Regions from separate parts of the Corynebacterium mayonis genome, predicted to be linked through region 2. Evidence: predicted binding sites of a transcription regulator. Region 2 holds the regulator's gene; the other holds the start of a gene.
The links. The regulator LexA, encoded in region 2, represses DNA repair genes until DNA is damaged. The targets are predictions, from matches to a motif close to CGAACANNTGTTCG.
Positions count from the first base shown of each region.

Region 1: a site for LexA is predicted at 6,014-6,027, ahead of VLL26_RS10890 (error-prone DNA polymerase). Genes of this name have one in related genera too.

Region 1 is NZ_CP141643.1:2,298,325-2,308,227, forward strand. Features, by position in the region: gene VLL26_RS10855 (DNA polymerase Y family protein) at 1-454, shown strand, start outside; gene VLL26_RS10860 (AMIN-like domain-containing (lipo)protein) at 451-1,056, opposite strand; gene VLL26_RS10865 (sucrase ferredoxin) at 1,152-2,054, shown strand; gene VLL26_RS10870 (methionine ABC transporter permease) at 2,041-2,721, opposite strand; gene VLL26_RS10875 (methionine ABC transporter ATP-binding protein) at 2,718-3,746, opposite strand; gene VLL26_RS10880 (MetQ/NlpA family ABC transporter substrate-binding protein) at 3,746-4,627, opposite strand; gene VLL26_RS10885 (MetQ/NlpA family ABC transporter substrate-binding protein) at 4,677-5,555, opposite strand; gene VLL26_RS10890 (error-prone DNA polymerase) at 6,048-9,176, shown strand; gene VLL26_RS10895 (PH domain-containing protein) at 9,197-9,646, shown strand; gene VLL26_RS10900 (PH domain-containing protein) at 9,660-9,903, shown strand, end outside.
Region 2 is NZ_CP141643.1:918,777-928,679, reverse strand. Features, by position in the region: gene VLL26_RS04400 (hypothetical protein) at 1-305, opposite strand, end outside; gene VLL26_RS04395 (hypothetical protein) at 412-1,149, opposite strand; gene hflX (GTPase HflX) at 1,405-2,982, shown strand; gene nagB (glucosamine-6-phosphate deaminase) at 3,038-3,772, opposite strand; gene VLL26_RS04380 (uracil-xanthine permease family protein) at 3,865-5,175, shown strand; gene VLL26_RS04375 (DeoR/GlpR family DNA-binding transcription regulator) at 5,180-5,965, opposite strand; gene lexA (transcriptional repressor LexA) at 6,120-6,803, opposite strand; gene VLL26_RS04365 (hypothetical protein) at 7,054-7,422, shown strand; gene nrdR (transcriptional regulator NrdR) at 7,518-7,976, shown strand; gene hrpA (ATP-dependent RNA helicase HrpA) at 7,992-9,903, opposite strand, start outside.

The DNA.
Region 1 (9,903 bases), 970 kb from region 2:
CATCGACGCGGTGCTTCAACCCCGCAACATCGGGGGCCGAGGTGTTGCCGAGCGCGTTCAGATGCTGCCTTTTGGGGAGCGGCCCGCACCGGTGGACACTGCCGGCGCACGCTGGCCTGGCGCCATTCCCGCGCCGTTGCCGGCGCGGCTCGGGGGAGGTATTGGGCATCCGGCGTCTGCGGTCACACTCATCGACGCAAACGCCGCCCGCGTTTGCGTGACCGCCGAGGCACTGCTGACATCCGCGCCTTTCGCCATGGCCTGGGGCAAAAACCGTTACCTGGTTTCGGCCTGGGCGGGCCCGTGGCCGGTCGACGAGGGATGGTGGGGGGCGCAGCCGAACCGGGTGGCACGCCTGCAGGTCGTGGGAACGCGAGAGAAAGATGACCGCCTCTACGCGTGGTTGCTTGCCTGGACACAGGGAAGGTGGCGTGTTGAGGCGGTCTACAGCTAGGACTTCAGAATGTCGACGACGAGTCGCTTCGGGTTTTCCAGCACCTGCACGGAGTAAGGTTTTGCGGCGCGCAGACCCACGACCACCTGGGTGCGGCCGCCGAAGGTTCCGGCGTTGACCACGTCGAGGATGTTGGCGGAGCTATCTGCCAGGTTCACCGTCGCAGCCTCACGGCCGGCTTCGAAGAAAGGCACTGTGCCGTCGACGTTGATGTTTAGGTAGGCCGAGCCGTTGACCTTCAGGGGTGTGCCCGACGTTTCCTGCTTCGGGACGGAGACGTAGGTGATGTACCAACCGGGGCTTCCTTCACCTTCGAGGTCGACGACGACACGGTCGAAGCGTTTGTGGCTTCCCACGCGCACCCCGGTGGCCACCAGTTCGGCGGGTTCTTCGGGGCGCTGGGTTTTCGGGGAGGAGTCGGGGGTGCCCAGGGGGTCTTCGAGCTGACCTGGTGGTGTGTCGGAGGGATCCGGCAAAAACGCCATCTGATGGGAGGTCTTGGGGTCGTGCGCAGTTTCGGTGAGGTGGGCGCAGCCGCCGAGCAGGAGAGTTGCGGTCGTCGCGCACGCGATGAGCGACCGTATGTCTGCCTTCCACCTCATGGAGCCCACGGTACTCAAAAACCCGGGGAGCGGGAAAATTGGGATCAGTTGCCCCCGCCTGATTAGGAGAACCTAATTTCACTAGAGTGAGGGGTATGAACGTCAAGCCTGACCCTTTTTGCTCGGACGTCGAAGTTGAACCTTTGCCGGGAACAGCGAAGCGAGGCAATGTCTACGTCCTCTTTGAGTGGCCAGGCGCATGGAGCCGCGACGTGTTAGACGGTGGCACTTTTGGCCCGGAACTCAGTAAGAAACTTAAGGCCCACATGGCTAAATGGGATGCCTCGTTGCTATTGATCCGCCATCCCACCCGTGAGGGCCGCTCTATCAGCGACCACCACCTCTACATTGTTTTCACCGACATCGGGCTTACCGAGGTCAAACACGTCGACGCCCCTGAGGAGCTGCTCGACCTTGACTTGGGTGGGCCGGGCAGAAACAACGCGATGGCGCGGATGGCCCCGCTGCTTCTGGTGTGTACTCACGCTAAGCGGGACCGCTGCTGCGCGGTCAAGGGGCGCCCGCTGGTGACCGAGCTTGAAAGCCGCTACCCGTTTCGTGCTGGCGGTGACGTTGTATGGGAGACTTCCCACATTAAAGGCCATCGCTTCGCCGCCACCCTTATGCTCATGCCGTGGGGTTATAGCTTCGGCCGGATGAATCTGGAGGCCACGGAGGCGATGCTTGGAGACGCGATGAGGGGCACCTTCTTCGTGCCCGGCAACCGCGGCCGAGGTATCTACGGCCCGCTCGGTCAAACCGCCGAGATTGCGGTCGCCACCCACTTGGCCGAAAAGGGCGTGCGGGTGGAGTACGGTCAGCTCCGGGTGGTTGAGGAAGACGCCACGGGCCGCGTCATGGTGAAAGATTCTCACACGGATGAGCTCTACCGGGTGGAGCTAAGCAAGCAGAAGGCCTTCGGCATCATGTCCTCGTGTGGAGCAGAACCGAAGGCTGGGCAGTATTGGGTGGCTGACTGTGTGATTAGCGGCGCATGACCTTCTTCGACAGCCAGTTGCCCAGAAACTGGGCGAGCTGGACGATTACCACAATGACGATCACTGCGGCGAAGGTCACCGACGGTTGGAATTGCCGGTAGCCGTAGACGATGGCGAAGTCACCGATACCGCCGCCGCCGATGTAGCCAGCCATCGCCGACATGTCGATCACAGCGATGAAGATGAAAGTGTAGCCCAAAATCAAAGGACCAAGTGCCTCTGGCAGGATCACCGTGCGGATGATGCGCCACGGTCCTGCACCCATGGAGCGGGCCGCCTCAATGACACCTGGGTCAATGGCGACCAGGTTTTGTTCGACGATGCGGGCAACCGTGAAAGTTGCGGCTACACACATGACGAAGGTGGCGGCCTCTCGGCCAATGGTGGTGCCCACCACTTGCAGGGTGACGGGGTAGAGCATCGCAATCATGATGATGAACGGGATTGGCCGAAAGAAGTTCACCAAAACATTGATGGTCCAGTACAACGGCGCGCTTTTCAAAATGCCGCTCGGGCGGGTGGTGTAGAGCAGCACGCCCAACACCAACCCGAAGAAGCCACCCACAATCATGGTGATGCCCACCATCATCAAGGTATCGCCGATGGCTTCCAGGAAGGTCGGCCCCAGACGCTCCCAGTTTGCTTGAGTGAGGATTGTTTCGTTCATCGCGTGATCTCCTCAATCTCGGTGGTCTTTTGCAAGTCGCGGAGGAACTCATTGATGGCGTCGTCGTCGCCGTTGAGACGCACGGTCATTTTGCCGAAGGAGCGGTCCTGCAGCGTGGTGATGCCTGCGTGCACTGGGTGGACGCTCACGCCCTTTTCACGCAGCCGGGAAGTTGCGCCGAAAAAGCCGGAGTCCTCAGTTAAATCGACGGTAAACAGGCGGCCCGGGTGGACACGTAGCTCCGCAATTTCCACCGCGTCCGGAGTGTTGCGCAAGCTGGTGGCCACAAATCGCTGCGTCACGTGCTGGCGTGGGTTGGAAAACACCTCGTAGGTGGAGCCGTACTCGACGACCTTTCCTGCCTCCATCACGGCGACCTTATCGGCAATCGAGCGAATCACTTCCATTTCATGGGTGATGACCACGATGGTTACGCCAAGTTCCTGGTTTGCCCGCCGCAAAACCTCCAGAACTTCCTGGGTGGTTTCCGGGTCGAGGGCGGAGGTGGCTTCGTCGGCAAGCAACAGCGAAGGGTTGGTGGCCAGCGCGCGAGCGATGCCCACGCGCTGCTTCTGCCCGCCGGAGAGCTGCTCCGGATAGCTTTTGCCGCGCTCGCTTAAGCCCACGAAGTCGAGCAGCTCCGCGACGCGGGTGTGGCGCTGCGCTTTGCTCATGCCCGCCAATTCCAGCGGGTAGGCGATGTTGCCGGCTGCGGTGCGCGACGACAAAAGGTTGAACTGCTGGAAAATCATGCCGACGTTGCGGCGGATGGAGCGCAGCTTCTTCTCGCTCATGCCGACGATATCGGTGCCGTCGAGAAGCAACTGGCCGCCGGTGGGCATGTCGAGGCCGTTGATGAGCCTAACGAGCGTCGATTTGCCGGCGCCCGAGTATCCGATGACGCCGAGGATTTCTCCTGGCTCGACGGTGAGAGTAACTCCGTCGACTGCCGCAACTTCACGGCCGCCGGTGGAAAAGACCTTGGAAACGTCCCGGAATTCAACCCGGGTGCCTGCACGAACCACTACTTGTATTCCTCCACGAGCTTATCCAGAATGTCGTTGAGTTCCTCCTTGGAACGCTTGACCTGGACGGCGGTGCCGCCGGAGTCCCTGTTTAAAGCTTCGGTGACGGCATCGGACTGCCAGGCGTCGACAAGCTTGGCGTAGGTGTCGTTGTCGACATCCTCAGCGCGTACCGAAAACACATTGATGTAGGGCTCAGCGAGCTCGGAGCTCGGATCGTCGGCGGCAACAGAGGAAGCCGGATCGATGCCTGCGCGGCCGAGCCAGTTGTTATTGATCACCGCCGGGCGGCCCTCGTTGTAAGCCGAGGGCGTCTGGGAGGCATCCACAGCGACGACCTTAACCTTCGAAGCGGCCTGGTCGATGTCGTTCGGGGTGGGGGTGAGCTTCGGCGCACCCTCGCGCAAAGTGACGAGGTCGGCCTGAACCAACACGTTGATAGCGCGGCCCTGGTTCGACGGATCGTTCGGAATGGCGACTTCCTCGCCCTCGATACCGTCGAGGGAGGTGTGATCCTTCCAGTACAGGCCGAGGATGTTGATCTCGCCGGAGCCGATGATGCGCAGGTCGTTGCCGGAGCTGGCGTTGTACTGCGCCTGGTAGTTGATGGTCTGGAACTTGGAAATCTCAATCTGGTTCTCCGCCAGCGCCGGATTAACCGGCGGGTACTCGGAGAAATTCTCAATGTCGAGCGTGATGCCACGTTCCTTGGCTTGCTCCGCGAAAGCAACCCACGCCTCCTGATCGGCGTCGGTGGTGCCAATGTGCACCGTCACGGTGTCGCCGTTGGCGGCAGAGGAGGAGTCGTTGGAGCAGGCAACCAGGCTAGTTGCGGCAATGGTGAGGGCGCCGACGGCAGCGGCGAGGCGGATGGTGCGCATGATGTGAAGTCCTTGGGAAAGTGGAAGGGATTGACGGGACGGTAGAAGGTTAGTTGCTCTGCAGCTTGTTTAAGATCTCGTTGAGCTCAGCTTTGTCTCGCTTGACCGGCACGGAGGTACCTTTGGAATCCTGGGCGACGGCCTCGGTGACCTTCGGGTCGTGCCAGATCTCGACGAGCTTGTTGAGCGTTTCATCGTCGACACGGTCAGACTTGGCGGCGAAGACGTTGATGTAAGGCTCGGCCTCCGGGGAGTTCGGGTCGTCTTTGAACACGGCCAGCGAGGGCTCGATGCCGGAGCGGTCCAGCCAGGTGTTGTTGATAATCGCCGGGCGGCCCTCGTTATAAGCGGAGGGGGTCTGGGAGGCGTCGACAGGCGTGACCTCAACCTGAGAGGCAGCCTGGTCGATGTCAGCCGGAGTCGGGGTCAACGGATCGGCGACGCCGTCTTTGAGGCTGAGCAAGCCGGCCTGAACCAGCACGTTGATGGCACGGCCCTGGTTGGACGGGTCGTTCGGGATGGCGACCTTTTCGCCCTCAATACCGTCAAGGGAGGAGTGGTCCTTCCAGAACAGGGCCAAGGGCACGATTTCGGTGGAGCCGACGATCTTCAGGTCCTTGCCGGAGGCTTTGTTGTACGCGGACAGGTACTTGATGTGCTGGAACTTGTTCACGTCCAGCTCACCCTGGGCAAGCGCCTCGTTGACCGGGTTGTAGTCGGAGAAGGAAACGATGTCGAGCTCAATTCCCTGTTCCTCGGCCAAGTCAGAAAAAACGGACCAGGCCTGCTGGTCGGCGTCGGTGGTGCCAATCTTGATCACGTTGTCCTGGCCGTCTTCGGCGGCGGTGTCAGAACTGGAGCAGGCGGCTAGTGCGCCGGCGGCGAAAACGGCTACTGCTGCGGTAGCGAGGGTGCGGTTGATGGACATTGAGTTCTCCTCAGATATGTCGTCGAAAGGATGATGGGGATGAATCTATCACCCTATGTACCGCTTAGTCTATTTTCCGCTGGTGGAAGTTACCGCACGGTCTGTTCTGGTCTTTGCAGATGCCGCCTACCAGTTACTTTCCGCCCGGCCTTTTCTGTCCAGCGCGAGAGAAGGCCAACCAAGCTCCACGCCCGCAGGGAAACTGCACACCGCAACCGCTGAGGTGGCAAACAGGCTCAGACGCACCCCAAGGAGGAGATGAGCGCTGCAGGTACCGCGAAAAGAACGGAACAAAGACCAAGGGTGCCCGCCCGGTGGCGCCCTTGGCCTTTAAGTGGGCTCTGCGTGTGCGGTAGGCGGTCAACTTCCCAAGACGGTCGAAGATAAGCGCGATTTAGGCAAAGGCAGTGGGTTAGGGCGGTGGATTCCTCGCGCAAGTCAGGTGCCCAAAAGATAGTGGAATATATGTTCGAAATACGCTATCCTTGCCCCATGAGATTTCACGGCGGGGAGGCGTTGAGCTGGTCCCGGTTGGAGCGGATCCTTTCCGGCCGACCAGGACCCGAGCCCATCCCTGTGAACCACACACGCCCGCCCGGCGACATCCCCGATACCCCGCCGGCGCCCAGCACGCCTTTCGCCGAACTGCACGCGGTGTCCTCCTACAGTTTCCTCGACGGTGCCAGCGACCCACAAGACCTCGTGGCCCGCGCCGCACAACTCGGCATCGGTGCACTTGCACTGCTGGATAAAGACGGTTTCTACGGCGCAGTCAAGTTCGCCGAGGCTGCTGCGGAAGCAGGCATCGACACAGTCTTCGGCGCCGAGCTAAGCCTGGAGCAACGCACCCTAGCGTTGCTGGCGCGTGGCCCGGAGGGCTACCGGCGCCTGTCGCGGCTCATGGCCCGTGCACACATGGCCACGCGGGAAAAAGGGCAGGTGTCCTACCCCCCGCTTGCGCTTGTCGCCAAGGAACTCGGCGGCACCTGCACCGTCCTGGCCGGCTGGGAGTGGGCAGGTGAAATCGCTCACCTGGTCGATCTTTTCGGGGCGGACCGGGTGGTCAGAAAATACGAGGTTTCCATGACCCCAGCAGACGCCGACCACCATGTCCTCCTGGACGAGTATCCGCATCTACCCGCGATCATCTCCGCGGTGCCCGCAGCAGCAACCCGCCACGAAGCACGACTAGCGGCAGCGAAGCGGTCCCTGGGGCGTCGTGAAGCGTTGGGCACAGCCCACGGCGAGCTGCACCCGATGGGGGCGAACTGGCTGCGCTCCGGCGAGCAAATCCTACAGTTGTGTCCGGGAAGTGAAGACAAAATCGAGGCAGCGGTCGAATTGGCCCGCCAATGCGCCTTTACCCTGAACCTGGTCGCGCCCGAACTGCCGCGCTTTCCCACCCCCGAGGGCCACGACGAGATGAGCTGGCTACGTGAGATGGCCCGCTCTGCGGCTGCCGTGCGCTACGCCACCCGCCCGGAGCAAATCCGGCAACGAGCGCTCGCACAGATCGAGCATGAACTAGGAGTAATCGAGCGGTTGGGGTTTCCCGGCTACTTCCTTATCGTCCACGACCTAGTGGACTTCTGCCGCCGCGAAAACATCCTGTGCCAAGGGCGCGGCTCAGCAGCAAACTCGGCGGTGTGCTTTTCCATCGGCATCACCAACGCCGAACCGATCTCCGCGGGCCTGCTGTTCGAGCGTTTCTTATCACCTGATCGCGATGGCCCACCCGACATCGACTTAGACATCGAGTCTGGCCGGCGCGAGGAAGTCATCCAGTACGTCTATTCCACCTATGGGCGCGACAACGCCGCTCAGGTGGCCAACGTGATCACATACCGCACCAAAGGCGCGATCCGCGACGCTGCCCGCGCGCTCGGCTACGCCCTAGGCGCCGCCGATGCGTGGTCGAAGGGGATCGAAAACCCACCGGAGGTCGTCGAAAAGCTCGCCGCACAATTCAAAGGCCAGCCGCGCCACTTAGGCATCCATTCCGGCGGCATGGTGATCTGCGACCGGCCGATCGCCGACGTCGTGCCCGTGGAATGGGCGCGCATGGAAAACCGCTCGGTGGTGCAGTGGGACAAAGACGACTGCGCCTCAGCGGGCCTAGTCAAGTTCGACCTGCTGGGCCTGGGCATGCTGGAAGCCTTGCACCACATGATCGACCTCGTGCGCGACACCACCGGGCGCACCGTCAACCTGTGGGAGTTAGACCTCGCCGACAGCGAGGTCTACGACATGCTCTGCCGTGCCGACGCGGTGGGCGTGTTCCAGGTCGAATCGCGCGCTCAGCTCTCCACCTTGCCCAGGTTGAAACCACGCTGCTTTTTCGACCTGGTCGTGGAGGTAGCCCTGATCCGACCCGGACCCATCCAGGGCGGCTCCGTCCACCCCTACCTGCGCCGCCGCGACGGCACGGAAGCCGTGGTCTACGACCACCCGGTGTTGGAAAAAGCGCTAGGCAAAACGCTTGGCATCCCCCTGTTCCAGGAGCAATTGATGCAGATCGCCATCGACGCGGCAGGTTTTTCCGGCCGGGAAGCCGACGCGCTGCGCCGTGCGATGGGCGCGAAGCGCTCCCCGGAGAAGATGGCGGCGCTCAAAGCCCGCTTCTTTGCCGGCTGTTGGCTAAACAATCAGATCGATAAGGCCACCGCGGAGAAGCTGTGGAGCAAGATCGTGGCGTTTGCCGCCTACGGTTTCCCCGAATCGCACTCACAGTCCTTCGCTTCCCTGGTGTACTTCTCTGCCTGGTTTAAGCGCTACTACCCAGCCCAGTTCTGCGTTGGACTTCTGCGTGCCCAACCGATGGGGTTTTACTCCCCGCAGTCTTTGATCCAGGACGCACGCCGCCACGGGGTGGTCGTCGAACCCATCAACGTCAACACGTCCGGGGGAGAGGCGCTGTGCGTCGACAACACCACGATCCGCCTCGGGTTGAACCTGGTCAAAGGCCTCGGCACCAAGGCGGCCGAGCGCATCGAGCGAGCGCAGCCTTTCGACGGCATCCCGGACCTGGCGCGCCGCGCAGACGTGAGCGTCGACCAAGTTGCCGCGCTGGCCAAGGCGGGGGCGCTGGACTGTTTCGGAGTGGATCGCCGCCAAGCGCAGTGGCAGGCGGGCATCGCCGCGACCGAGCGCGCCGGCATGCTGCCGGGCATCTCAGCGGTCCAGGCGCCCCCACTTCCAGGCATGAACGCTTTCGAGTTGATGGCGGCGGATGTGGCGTCGACAGGCGTGACGCACGACAAACAGCCGCTTGAGCTTCTGCGGCAGGCATTGCTTGCCGACGGCCTTTTCACCGCCACCGACCTAGCCCACGTCGAAGACGGCTCGCGCGTGCGGGTGGCGGGGGTAGTCACACACCGGCAACGGCCGCAAACCGCCAGCGGCGTGACCTTTTTCGGCATGGAGGACGAAACCGGGTTGATCAACGTGGTGGTCTCCCCAGGGCTGTTCAAGCGCCACCATGTGCTGGCACGCACCGCGAAAGCACTCATCGTGCGCGGGGTGGTGCAAAACGCCAACGGTGCAGTCAACGTTGTGGCGGACAAGTTCGAGCCGCTAGCGCTGGGGGAGTGGCTCTCACGCGGGTCGCGGGACTTCCGCTAGATAAGATGGCGCCCATGGAATTGACCCCCGTGTCGACAAAGCTGATGGTGCCCTACCTGGTGCGCACCTTAATCATCGGGGCGATCCTGCTCGGGTTGGCCGGCTGGGCAGTCGCCACGTGGGGCGCCTGGTGGTGGATTGCACTGGCGCTAGCCGGCACCTTCCTCATCTTCCAACTCATCTTGATCCCATTCCAGGTGCGCAACCTGGGCTGGCTTGAAACCGACAACGAAATCGTATTGAGCCGGGGAAAAATGTGGCACACCCTCACGCTCATCCCGTACGGGCGCATCCAGTTCGTCGATGTGACCTCCGGGCCGGTCGGGCGCGCCCTGGGACTGAAGAACCTGATCATCAACACCGCCTCCAGCACATCGAACTCCCGGCTGCCAGGCGTGCCAGCAGATGAAGCAGATGCACTGCGCGAGCGCCTCGCTGCCAAAGCCCGCGAACGGATGAGCGGGATATAAGGGAGAGATAGACGTGAAGCTACGCCGTGTCCACCGGCTCTCACCCCTGCTGCGAGTGTGGACCACCCTGCTAGCCATCGCGGCAGTTGTGGTGTTCAACTCCACCAAACCGCTTATCGAGCTCGCCGAGAAAGGCCACGTCGACGCCCGCACAGGCCTCATCGCCGTGGGGGCAATAGCCGCGAGCGTGATCGTGATCTTCGCAGTCTCGCAGTTGTGGTGGGCGCGCACAGGCTTTCGCCTCGACGAGGAACAGA
Region 2 (9,903 bases):
TTTTCCAACTGTGCGTCGATGCGGCTGATGAAGCGTTGCGCGGAAACAACCCGGAGTTGGAATTCCTCGATCGCCGGGATGAGGGAGTGTTCGTTGACAAGTTCGGGGTAGCGCAAGGTGCGGTCGGCGATTGCTTCGTCGGTCAGCCCGAAGCGCATTGTGTCGTAGGCTCCGGTGATGTCGCGGATATCGTCACAGGCCAAGCGCAAGGCGGCGACGAAAGAGTCGTCGGGGGCCGTTTTATTGCGCGCGGCAACGCTAAATAAGATGGCCGCACATATCGCGCCGATGAAGAAGCCGGGCATGCGCAAAAGTGTTACTGAGGCGGTGAATATGCCCGCCGCGAGAACTACGAGCAACACCTCACGAGTATTGCGGTTTGGGCCTGTCACCGTGATCAACCCCGCGGCGTTAGTGTCCGCCGCAACCGCAGGAACCGCCGCAGCCGCCACAACCGCCCCCGGTCGGGGTCGGGATCGAGCCGGCAAGGACCGCCTGACCTTCGATCACGGAGTTTCTTTGCGGCAGCTCACCATCGGGCAGGCATACCACGAAGGGGAAAGCGCCGTCGACGGAGGCGTGGATGAAGCGCTCACCGGTTAACTCGCTGGTGCGGTACTCAGCTTCCAAGACACGGGCGGAGAACTCGGCGCGCGCGTCCGGGGAGGTTGCTGCACTTGCGTTGACAGCTTCGGCGCCGGGGGAGCGGACCTCTCCCAGGATGGAATCCGAGTTCGCGTGGAACTCCTCGACGCTGCCAAAACGACGCACATCAATGGCCAGGGCGGCGACGGCGAGTTCTTGCCAGGCTAAGGTGGGTTCGTCGACAAGCAACGGACCCTGCGCCAAGTTGAGGGTGACTGAGGAGATGATGTTGCCGTGCGGGTCGACGATTTCGGCGAGGGCAACCACGTCGTTAAGCATGCTGACGTGGGCGTAAGTTCGGGTCATGGCGTCGAACCCTGCGAATGTGGCGAAAGGTTCCACAGCCAGGATATTAAGCTGCGCGCCGGAAGGGTCGGCGTACTGGATTAACTGCCCGCCGCGCACTTCACCGACCACGCCGAGGCGGTCGGTGGATATGGCCGCTTCAACGGCGTCTTGCCATTTCTCGAAGCCGAGACCGATGCTGGCGAGGTCCTTCGTCACTGTTTGACTCATGGCACGCATTCTAACGCCCAAACAACGGTGCTCATAACAGCCCAACTGCTTCGCTGACCCCGGAATACTGCAGGCAACGCAGGTGTTGTTCAATGAACTGAGCTCCGTGTCATTATGCGGCGTCAAGCGCAAATAAGTCGGCGGGCGTGAAGAAAGCTTTTTCGGGCCCGCCCAAACGTCGGGCTCATCAAGGGTGACGCTAATACACCCGGGTGAATAGTTTTTTCGTAGACTAAGGATTCAATGAACAAATTCTTTGCAGATCTTCCCTCGTCCCGCGACTTTTCGGCGAGCTGGGACGAGCACACCGGCCCCGCAGCCTCCGATACTCATGACCCGCACGACGAGTTGTTGCGGCAGGCTTTCCGCCACAACGCCCCGCAGAAAGGCCGCGGCGAGGACAAAGGCGAACCGACCGTTGGTGCTCTCGACTTGGAGGAGCGCAACGCGTTTCGCCGGGTGGCGCGGGACAAAGAGCTCCACGCGCAAGACACCGAAGAACGCTACGACGTTGAGTACCGAAAGCTCCGCCTTGAACAGGTGATCCTCGTCGGCGTGTGGACGGAAGGAACCACTGCTGAGGTGGAGGCCACGATGGCTGAGCTTGCGGCACTGGCGGAAACAGCCGGCGCGGAGGTGGTGGACCTGCTTTATCAAAAGCGCGATAAGCCGGATCCGGGCACATACATAGGTACAGGCAAGGTGAAAGAGCTCAAGGAAATCGTGGAAGCCACCGGCGCGGACACGGTCGTTTTTGACGGCGAGCTCTCGCCCGGCCAATTAGTTGCGTTGGAGAAGGCGCTGGGCAAAAAAGTCATCGACCGCACCATGCTCATTCTGGACATTTTCGCCCAGCACGCCAAGAGCAATGAGGGCAAGGCGCAGGTTTCTTTGGCGCAGATGGAATACCTGTTCACACGCACCCGCGGTTGGGGCGGAAACCTCTCGCGCCAAGCTGGCGGCCGTGCCGGTTCTAATGGTGGTGTGGGCCTGCGCGGCCCCGGTGAGACGCGCATTGAGGCGGACCGTCGTCGTCTGCGCGCGGAGATGGCTAAGCTGCGCCACCAGCTACGCGACATGAAAACCGCGCGTGAGGTCAAACGTGCCAAGCGTCAGCGCTCAACCACGGCCAAGATCGCGATCGCCGGCTACACCAACGCCGGGAAGTCCTCCTTGATCAACGCGATGACGAACGCGGGTGTGCTTGTCGAGGACGCTTTGTTTGCCACCCTGGATCCGTCGACCAGGCGCGCCAAGCTTGCCGACGGCCGCAGCGTCGTCATGACCGACACCGTTGGTTTTGTGCGCCATCTGCCCACTCAACTCGTTGAAGCTTTCAAGTCCACGCTTGAGGAGGTCACCAACGCCGATTTGCTTCTGCACGTTGTTGATGGCTCTGATCCTTTCCCCCTGAAGCAAATTGAGGCGGTGAACAAAGTTCTCGCCGATGTCACCCGCGATACCGGCGAAAAGATTCCGCCGGAGATTATTGTGGTCAACAAGGTCGATGAGGCCGATGCGCTGGTGTTGGCGGAGCTGCGGCATGTTCTTGAGCGTTCAGGCCATGATGTTGTGTTCGTCTCCGCCTTGACCGGCGAAGGCATTTTAGAGCTTGAAGGCAAAATTGAGATGTTTCTCAACACCATCGACGCCCACGTCACTATGTTGGTGCCTTTCACTCGCGGCGATGTCATCAACACCTTGCACGAGGAGGGCACGGTGCGTTCCGAATCTTACGAAGAAAAGGGCACGCTTATCGACGTTCGCCTGCCTAAAGTCCTGGCCGAGCAGTACCGCGAGTTCGTGGTGGGCAGGGCCTAGAGACAATGCGTTGGGGGTGAGAGCCCCGTCTCGCTGCGAAGTAGCTACGATCGAGCTACAGATGCGACGACTGGAGCAGGGAGGCGGCGGGCTCGTCGACAAGCACCGTGACCTCGTTGTGCATCTGCAGCACAGAGGCGGGAACCATGGCACGTACCGGACCTTCGATAAGATCGCGCACGGCCTCGGCTTTTGCTGTGCCGGTGGCGATGAGCAAGATGCGACGCGCCTCCATGATGGTGCCCAGGCCCTGCGTCAAAGCGAAGCGGGGAACGTCGGCGGGATCGTCGAAAAAGCGGGCGTTATCCCGGATGGTTTGCGCCGTAAGCTGAACGACACGCGTGCGTGATGTCAAAGAACCCGTCGGTTCATTAAAGGCGATGTGGCCATTGCTACCGATGCCCAAAATTTGGATGTCGATCCCACCCGCCTCACGGATCGCCGCTTCATACTGCGCAGCGGCGTGTTGTGGGTCGCTAGCGTCGCCTGGCAGGGAGTAAACCAAGTGGTCATCAATGTCGATGTGTGAGGTGAACTCCCGGCGAATCGTCTGATAGTAGGACTGCTCGTGGGTGGGTGCCAGGCCCAGGTATTCGTCGAGAAGAAAGGCGGAGCAACCACGGAAACTTAACTCTGCGCGGCGGTAGCGGTTGGTTAGTTCGGTGTAGGTCGGGTTGGGGGTAGAACCCGTGGCCAAGCCAAGAACAGCTCCAGGGCGTGCGTGAGGCGCGATGAGGTCGGCGGCTGCCACGGCAATTTCGTCTTTCGACGAGTAGATGCGTATGTCCACGGGTGATTCCTCGCTCCTGGTGAGTCAGCAGTTTCGCTGGTGGTCCGGTCCCATTTACTTTAAGGCACGTCTAGAGGCCATAATGAATTTCTGTGAGAACTTCGAAAACGCGCAGCACATGGACCATTCACGGCGACGGTAGACGAGTCAGCCCAGGCGAGGTCGTCGCTGCGCATGAAAGACTTAACTGGCCCCGCACGATAGGCATTGGCATGCAGCATGTTGTGGCCATGTTCGGGGCTACCTTGCTCGTTCCAACTTTGACTGGTTTTCCCGTCAACACCACGTTGCTCTTTTCCGGCCTGGGAACGATCATCTTCCTCGTGCTCACGCGCAACAAGGTGCCGTCCTACCTTGGCTCCTCCTTCGCCTTCATCGCCCCGTTGACGGCCTCGCAAGCCTACGGTGTTGGTGCTCAACTCGCCGGCGTAGTGGTCACTGGCCTGGTGCTCATCGCAGTCGGTTTCATCGTCCAGGCGGCGGGAAGAAAAATCATTGATGCGGTGATGCCGCCAGCGGTCACGGGCGCGATCGTCGCCCTGATCGGCTTTAACCTGGCGCCTACTGCGGTAGACAACTTCCAGGCCCAACCATGGATCGCCACCATCACCTTGGCGTCGATCCTCACCGTCACCGTGATCACCCGCGGGATGGCTTCTCGCCTGAGCATCCTCATCGGAGTCATCGTCGGATGGGTAGCGGCCGCGCTCGGCGGCGGACTTACAGACGACGCCTTCGAAACGATTTCCCAGACCCCGTGGCTCGGTCTGCCGCAGTTCCACACCCCTGAATTTCACCTCTCTGCGGTGTTGGTCACGCTGCCGGTGTTGGTTGTCTTGATCGCGGAAAATGTCGGGCACGTCAAAGCAGTCGGAGAGATGACCGCTACTGACTTGGACGATTACCAGGGCCGAGCACTGATTGGCGATGGAATCGCGACGACGCTGGCTGGGTCTTTCGGCGGCTCCGGCACCACCACCTATGCCGAAAACATTGGTGTGATGGCGGCGACAAAGGTCTACTCCACTGCCGCCTACTGGGTCGCTTCGATCTTCGCGATCGCTTTGGCGTTCATCCCCAAGTTCGGCGCGATTATCTTCACCATCCCGGCGGGTGTGTTGGGAGGGGCATGTTTGGTGCTCTACGGCCTTATCGGGATGCTGGGGGTGCGGATTTGGCAAGATAACCGGGTCGATTTCACCAACCCCGTCAACCTCACTGCTGCGGCCGTGGCAATGATCGCGGGAGTTGGCAATTTGACCTTGACCTTCGGTGCTATCGAGTTGCAAGGCATCGCTTTAGGTTCTGTCGGCATCATTGTGCTCTACCCCTTGATGCGCTTTGCTTACTCATCGATGGGTGAGGGCGGCTACGACGGATTCGCCCGCGCGGGCTCGCAATGATTGGCTACTCGGCGGCGAGCACGACGCGAATGCCGTGGCTTTCGAATTGTTCCACGATGGAGGCAGGCGCGTCCGTGTCGGTGATAAGGACGTCGATGTCGTCAAGGGTGCCAAAGCTGACTAGGTAATCGTTGCCCAGCTTTGAGGAATCGCACAAAACCACAATCCGTTCGGCGTTAGTTACCATCGCTGCTTTAACCGCAGCTTCCTGCGCGTGAGCCGTGGACAAACCGTGGTCGATGGTTAAGGCATTTGTGCCGATGAAGGCGACTTCGGCTGACATCAGGGCGAGGCTGCGCAACGCCGTGTCGCCGACGACGGCCTGGGACAGCGCCCGGACGTTGCCACCGAGGAGTTGGACGTTTGACAATCCCTCAGCGGCAAGCTCAAGTGCCACCGGCAGGGAATTGGTCACGATTGGGTGCGCGTCAATGCCCGGGTGGTCGACGATCAAAGAGGCGAGGGTGCTCAAGGTGGTGCCTGAGTCGAGAAAGATCCGTGCGCCGGGAGTTCGCGGCAGAAAGTCTAAGGCGGCTTTGGCGATGGCGGATTTCGCGCCGGAGGCTGAGCGGTAGCGGGCGTCGAGCGGCACTTCAGTGGTGAGAAAAGCCTGGCTGGCAACGGCTCCGCCGTGGACGCGGTGGATGACGCCAGCCTCGCTGAGGGTGGCAAGGTCCCGGCGGATGGTTTCGGCGGTGACACTGAAGCGTTCGGCAAGGTCAGTTACGTTGACCCGACCCTCCACTGCGGTCAGTGACGCGATTTGTCGTCGTCGTTCGTCGGCGTACATTCCTACCTCCACCCGCCACGGCCGACCTTGTGCGGCCATTTCACACCTGCAGATATTGTTCCAAAGCCGGGGCAAACGTGACCATTTTGCGCCACTGCGGGCCTCGATTCACCCCCGCGCGGGGGACGAAGCGGGCAGCTTCGACCAGGAGGTGTCAAAGTGTGCGGAAAACGGAAATGATGCGCCCCATGATCGTCGCATTGTCGCCTTTAATGGGGGAGAACGCTTCATTGTGCGGCAGAAGCCACACGCCGGAGGAATCGCGGTGGAACTCCTTGACGGTTGCCTCTCCATCTAAAAGTGCGGCGACAAACTCGCCTTCTTCGGCGACGGGCTGGGAACGAACGACGACCCAGTCTCCGTCGAGGATCCCAGCATCTCGCATCGATTCGCCCACGACCTGAAGAATGAACAGTTCTCCATCGCCGAGCAAGTCGCCCGGTAGGGGCAGGTAGTTTTCGACGTTTTCCTCGGCCAGAATTGGTGAGCCCGCGGCGATCTGCCCAACTACGGGGATAAAGCGTGTCGGCGAAGCCCCCTCGAAAGCGTCGTCGGTTGCAGTGTCCTTGACGGTTTTCGGCGAACCGGGGAGGTGGCGCAAATCCACGGCACGGGGCTTGTTCGGGTCGCGCCGCAAAAAGCCCTTCTTCTCCAACTCTTTGAGTTGGTAGGCAACCGAGGAGGTGGATTGTAAACCGGCTGCGTCGCCAATTTCGCGGATGCTGGGCGGGTACCCGCGGAGAACAACTGCGTCCCTGATTACCTCCAGGATGCGGCGCTGGCGGTCGGATAAAACGCTCATATCGAGCGCTGCGGCGTCAATTTTTTTACGAGCCATGGTTCTAAGTCCTCTTTTGCTGAATCTTCGGGGCCTGCCTGGTGCAGCCAAGTTCATCAGCCGCACAACGCGTAGTACAAAAATAGCAGATCTGGCAAACATGTTCGAGGCAATTGTGCGAAAGCTAGACAACTTGTGTGGGGGCTGGTATAACTCGAACATAGCAGCGAGACTCGAACATTCGCGCGAAGAAGTGGCGATGTTGTCGGGTCGGCGTTCTACACTCGCCGTAGAAGATGAAGGAGGAACCATGTCTACAGTCATTCGTCAGCCTCGACCAGCCAGTATGATTAACAGCCCGACAACTGCGACACCGGCCCACGTACAGGTTTGGGACGTATCTACGCGGATTATGGCAGATCGGCAACGGGCTAGTGTGCGAACTCTCGTCTCGCCGCCTCGAACAACCAATCGTACGGTAGCAGTCCCGAGGACCATACCTAACAAGACCATCGAACGGGCAGACGCACAGGACAATATTCGAGGTTCCGTTGTCCTGGGGGCGCTACTCGGAGCCGCACTTATCGTCGGCTCCACCATCGGCGGAGCCTTTTCCGCAGACGCCGGTTCCACGCCTTCCGTCGACACCACACGCGAAGTCCAGTCGGCGCACCTGTGATGCTGACAGGGGGCGAGGCAGTGGAATACAGGTAAACTTTCCGCTGTTCAGGCACAAGGGGAGACAACCCACGAAGTATCGGAGAGGGAGCCACAATGTACTGCCCGTTTTGCCAACACCAACAATCGCGGGTGATGGACTCCCGTGTCATTGATGCAGGGTCCGCCATCCGTCGCCGCCGTGAATGCACAGAATGTGGCGGACGGTTCACCACGGTGGAAAAGGCGATTTTGACCGTGGTTAAGCGAAATGGTGTGAGCGAGCCCTTCGACCGCGACAAACTCATCGTCGGTGTACGCCGCGCCTGCCAAGGCCGCGATGTATCCGATGACGCGCTCAAACGCTTGGCTCAACAAGTGGAGGAGACGGTTCGCAGTCACGGCAGCTCCCAAGTCAACGCTAACGATGTTGGTCTTGCGGTCTTGGAGCCTTTGCGCGCCTTAGACGAGGTGGCTTATTTACGCTTCGCTTCCGTCTATAAGTCCTTTGAATCTGCCGATGATTTCGAATCCGAGATCCGCCTGATGCGTCGGCGCGACCGCGAAGATTTCTAGATGGCAGCCGAAGAATCAGGAAAGCTTGTCAATCATCTTCTCAATGCGCCGTTGACTCACCGGCTTCGCGGTTCCGAGCCGTTGCGCGAAAAGGCTCACTCGCAATTCTTCAATTCGCCACACAATATCTTTGTAAGCGAATGTTTTCTCCCGGCCCTTGGGTAAGCGCTTCAGCTTCGCAGCCAGTTGCGCTCTGACTGAATCAATGACGCCTTGGCGCTCGGCGTCTTTTTCCGGGTCGCGGTTCATATCCTCAAGCCTTTGCTTCATAGCCGCAACATATCGCGGCAGGTGCTGCAAACGCTCCAGCCCGTGAACCGTAATGGCGTGCTGTGGAAGGAAAAACGCCAACTGGGTTCGCATGTCCTCGATTGCCGGGCCTTCCCACTTCTTTAGTTCCGCGGCAATGTTGGCGTACTCAACTAATCCAGGGGCGATGCCGACGACAATGCGTCGCACAGCACCTGGTATCTCCGGCTTAATCGCCTTGACCAAAGCGGCAAACTCCTCGGGGTCGCGCACTGGCCCCCCGTGGGCGAACATGGCGTCTCGCACCGCCGCGACGCGAGCGTCGTTGACCAACCCCTCCGCCCCGCCGTGCGGGTAATGGTCCACCGCCACCTTGTGCCGCAGTGGAAGCCCTTTGGTCATGTGGGCAGCCGACACTGAGATTTCACGCAGAAGGAGAGTTAGCGTGGCGGTGACCATGGATGCTTCGGCGGCGGCCTTTGTCGGGTGGACCGTCACGCGCACACCGTCTGCGGTTGCCTCCAACGCCGGGAAGGCGTCGACAACGTTTCCGTCGATGGTTGTCTCGACGGTTTCGGCGACCGGGCCAAGAGTCTCGGCAGTCCATTTCGCGGCCGCCTTCTTTTCCGAGCGTCGAGATGCCTTCGACACTGAGGAACGAATCTGCCCAGCCTGGCGCTTCCGCAGCTCCGCAAGATTTTTGTCGTGGTCGACGATTTCGCCCCGTTTGTCAATCGCCGCATACGTAACCCGCAGGTGTGCGGGCAAGGCCTCGGGGCGAAAATCGCTTGCGTTGATGCCGCTTGCCCCGAACAAACGCAGGACCTCCGCTAGTTGCTTAACGATGGGAGATTCACGGGGCAGCAATTTCGGCATCGCGCGTTGGGCGAAGTCCGGGGCGGGGACCACTGAGCGTCTTAAAGCTTTCGGCAGTGTGCGGATCAGTTCGGTCACCAACTCCTCGCGCAGACCTAGCACCAGCCAATCAAAGCCTTCGTCAGAGAAACCCGCAAGCAGTGGAACCGGCACCTCGACTGTCAGACCGTCGAAGGCATCGCCGGGCTCAAACTTGTAGCGCAGCTCGTAGTCTATGCTGCCCTGGCGCCACGTCGCAGGAAATGCTTCGGCGGAAGCGTCCGCGGCATCGTCTACCAGCAAATCGGGATTGAAGTTGAGGAAGTCTGCATCTTCTTGGCGTTTGTTTTTCCACCAGGAATCGAAGTGCCTCGCTGTAGTGACGGTGGCCGGCAGCTTCGAGTCGTAGAACTGATAGAGGGTGTCCTTGTCCACGACAAGGCCGCGCCGCCGCAGCTTCTCCTCGATTTCCGCGGCCTCTTTGAGGAGGTTGTCGTTGTGATCGATGAAGGTGTGGTGACGGTTCCAATCCCCCTCGATCAGCGCGTGGCGGATAAACATGCTGCGGGCGGCTTCCGCATCGACGCGGTGGTAGGCAACGAGCCTGTCGCGCACGATCGGCACGCCGTAGAGCAAAGACTTCTGGTGCACCATCGCCGCGGAGCGTTTGCGCGACCAGATCGGATCTGAGTAGCTGTGCTTGAGCAGGTCTTTCGCGGCTCGCTCGACCCATTCCGGCTCGACTTTGGCGACATCGCGCGCCCACAGACGAGAAGTTTCGACGAGTTCGGCCGCCATAAGGAAGGCCGGCGGGCGTTTGGCC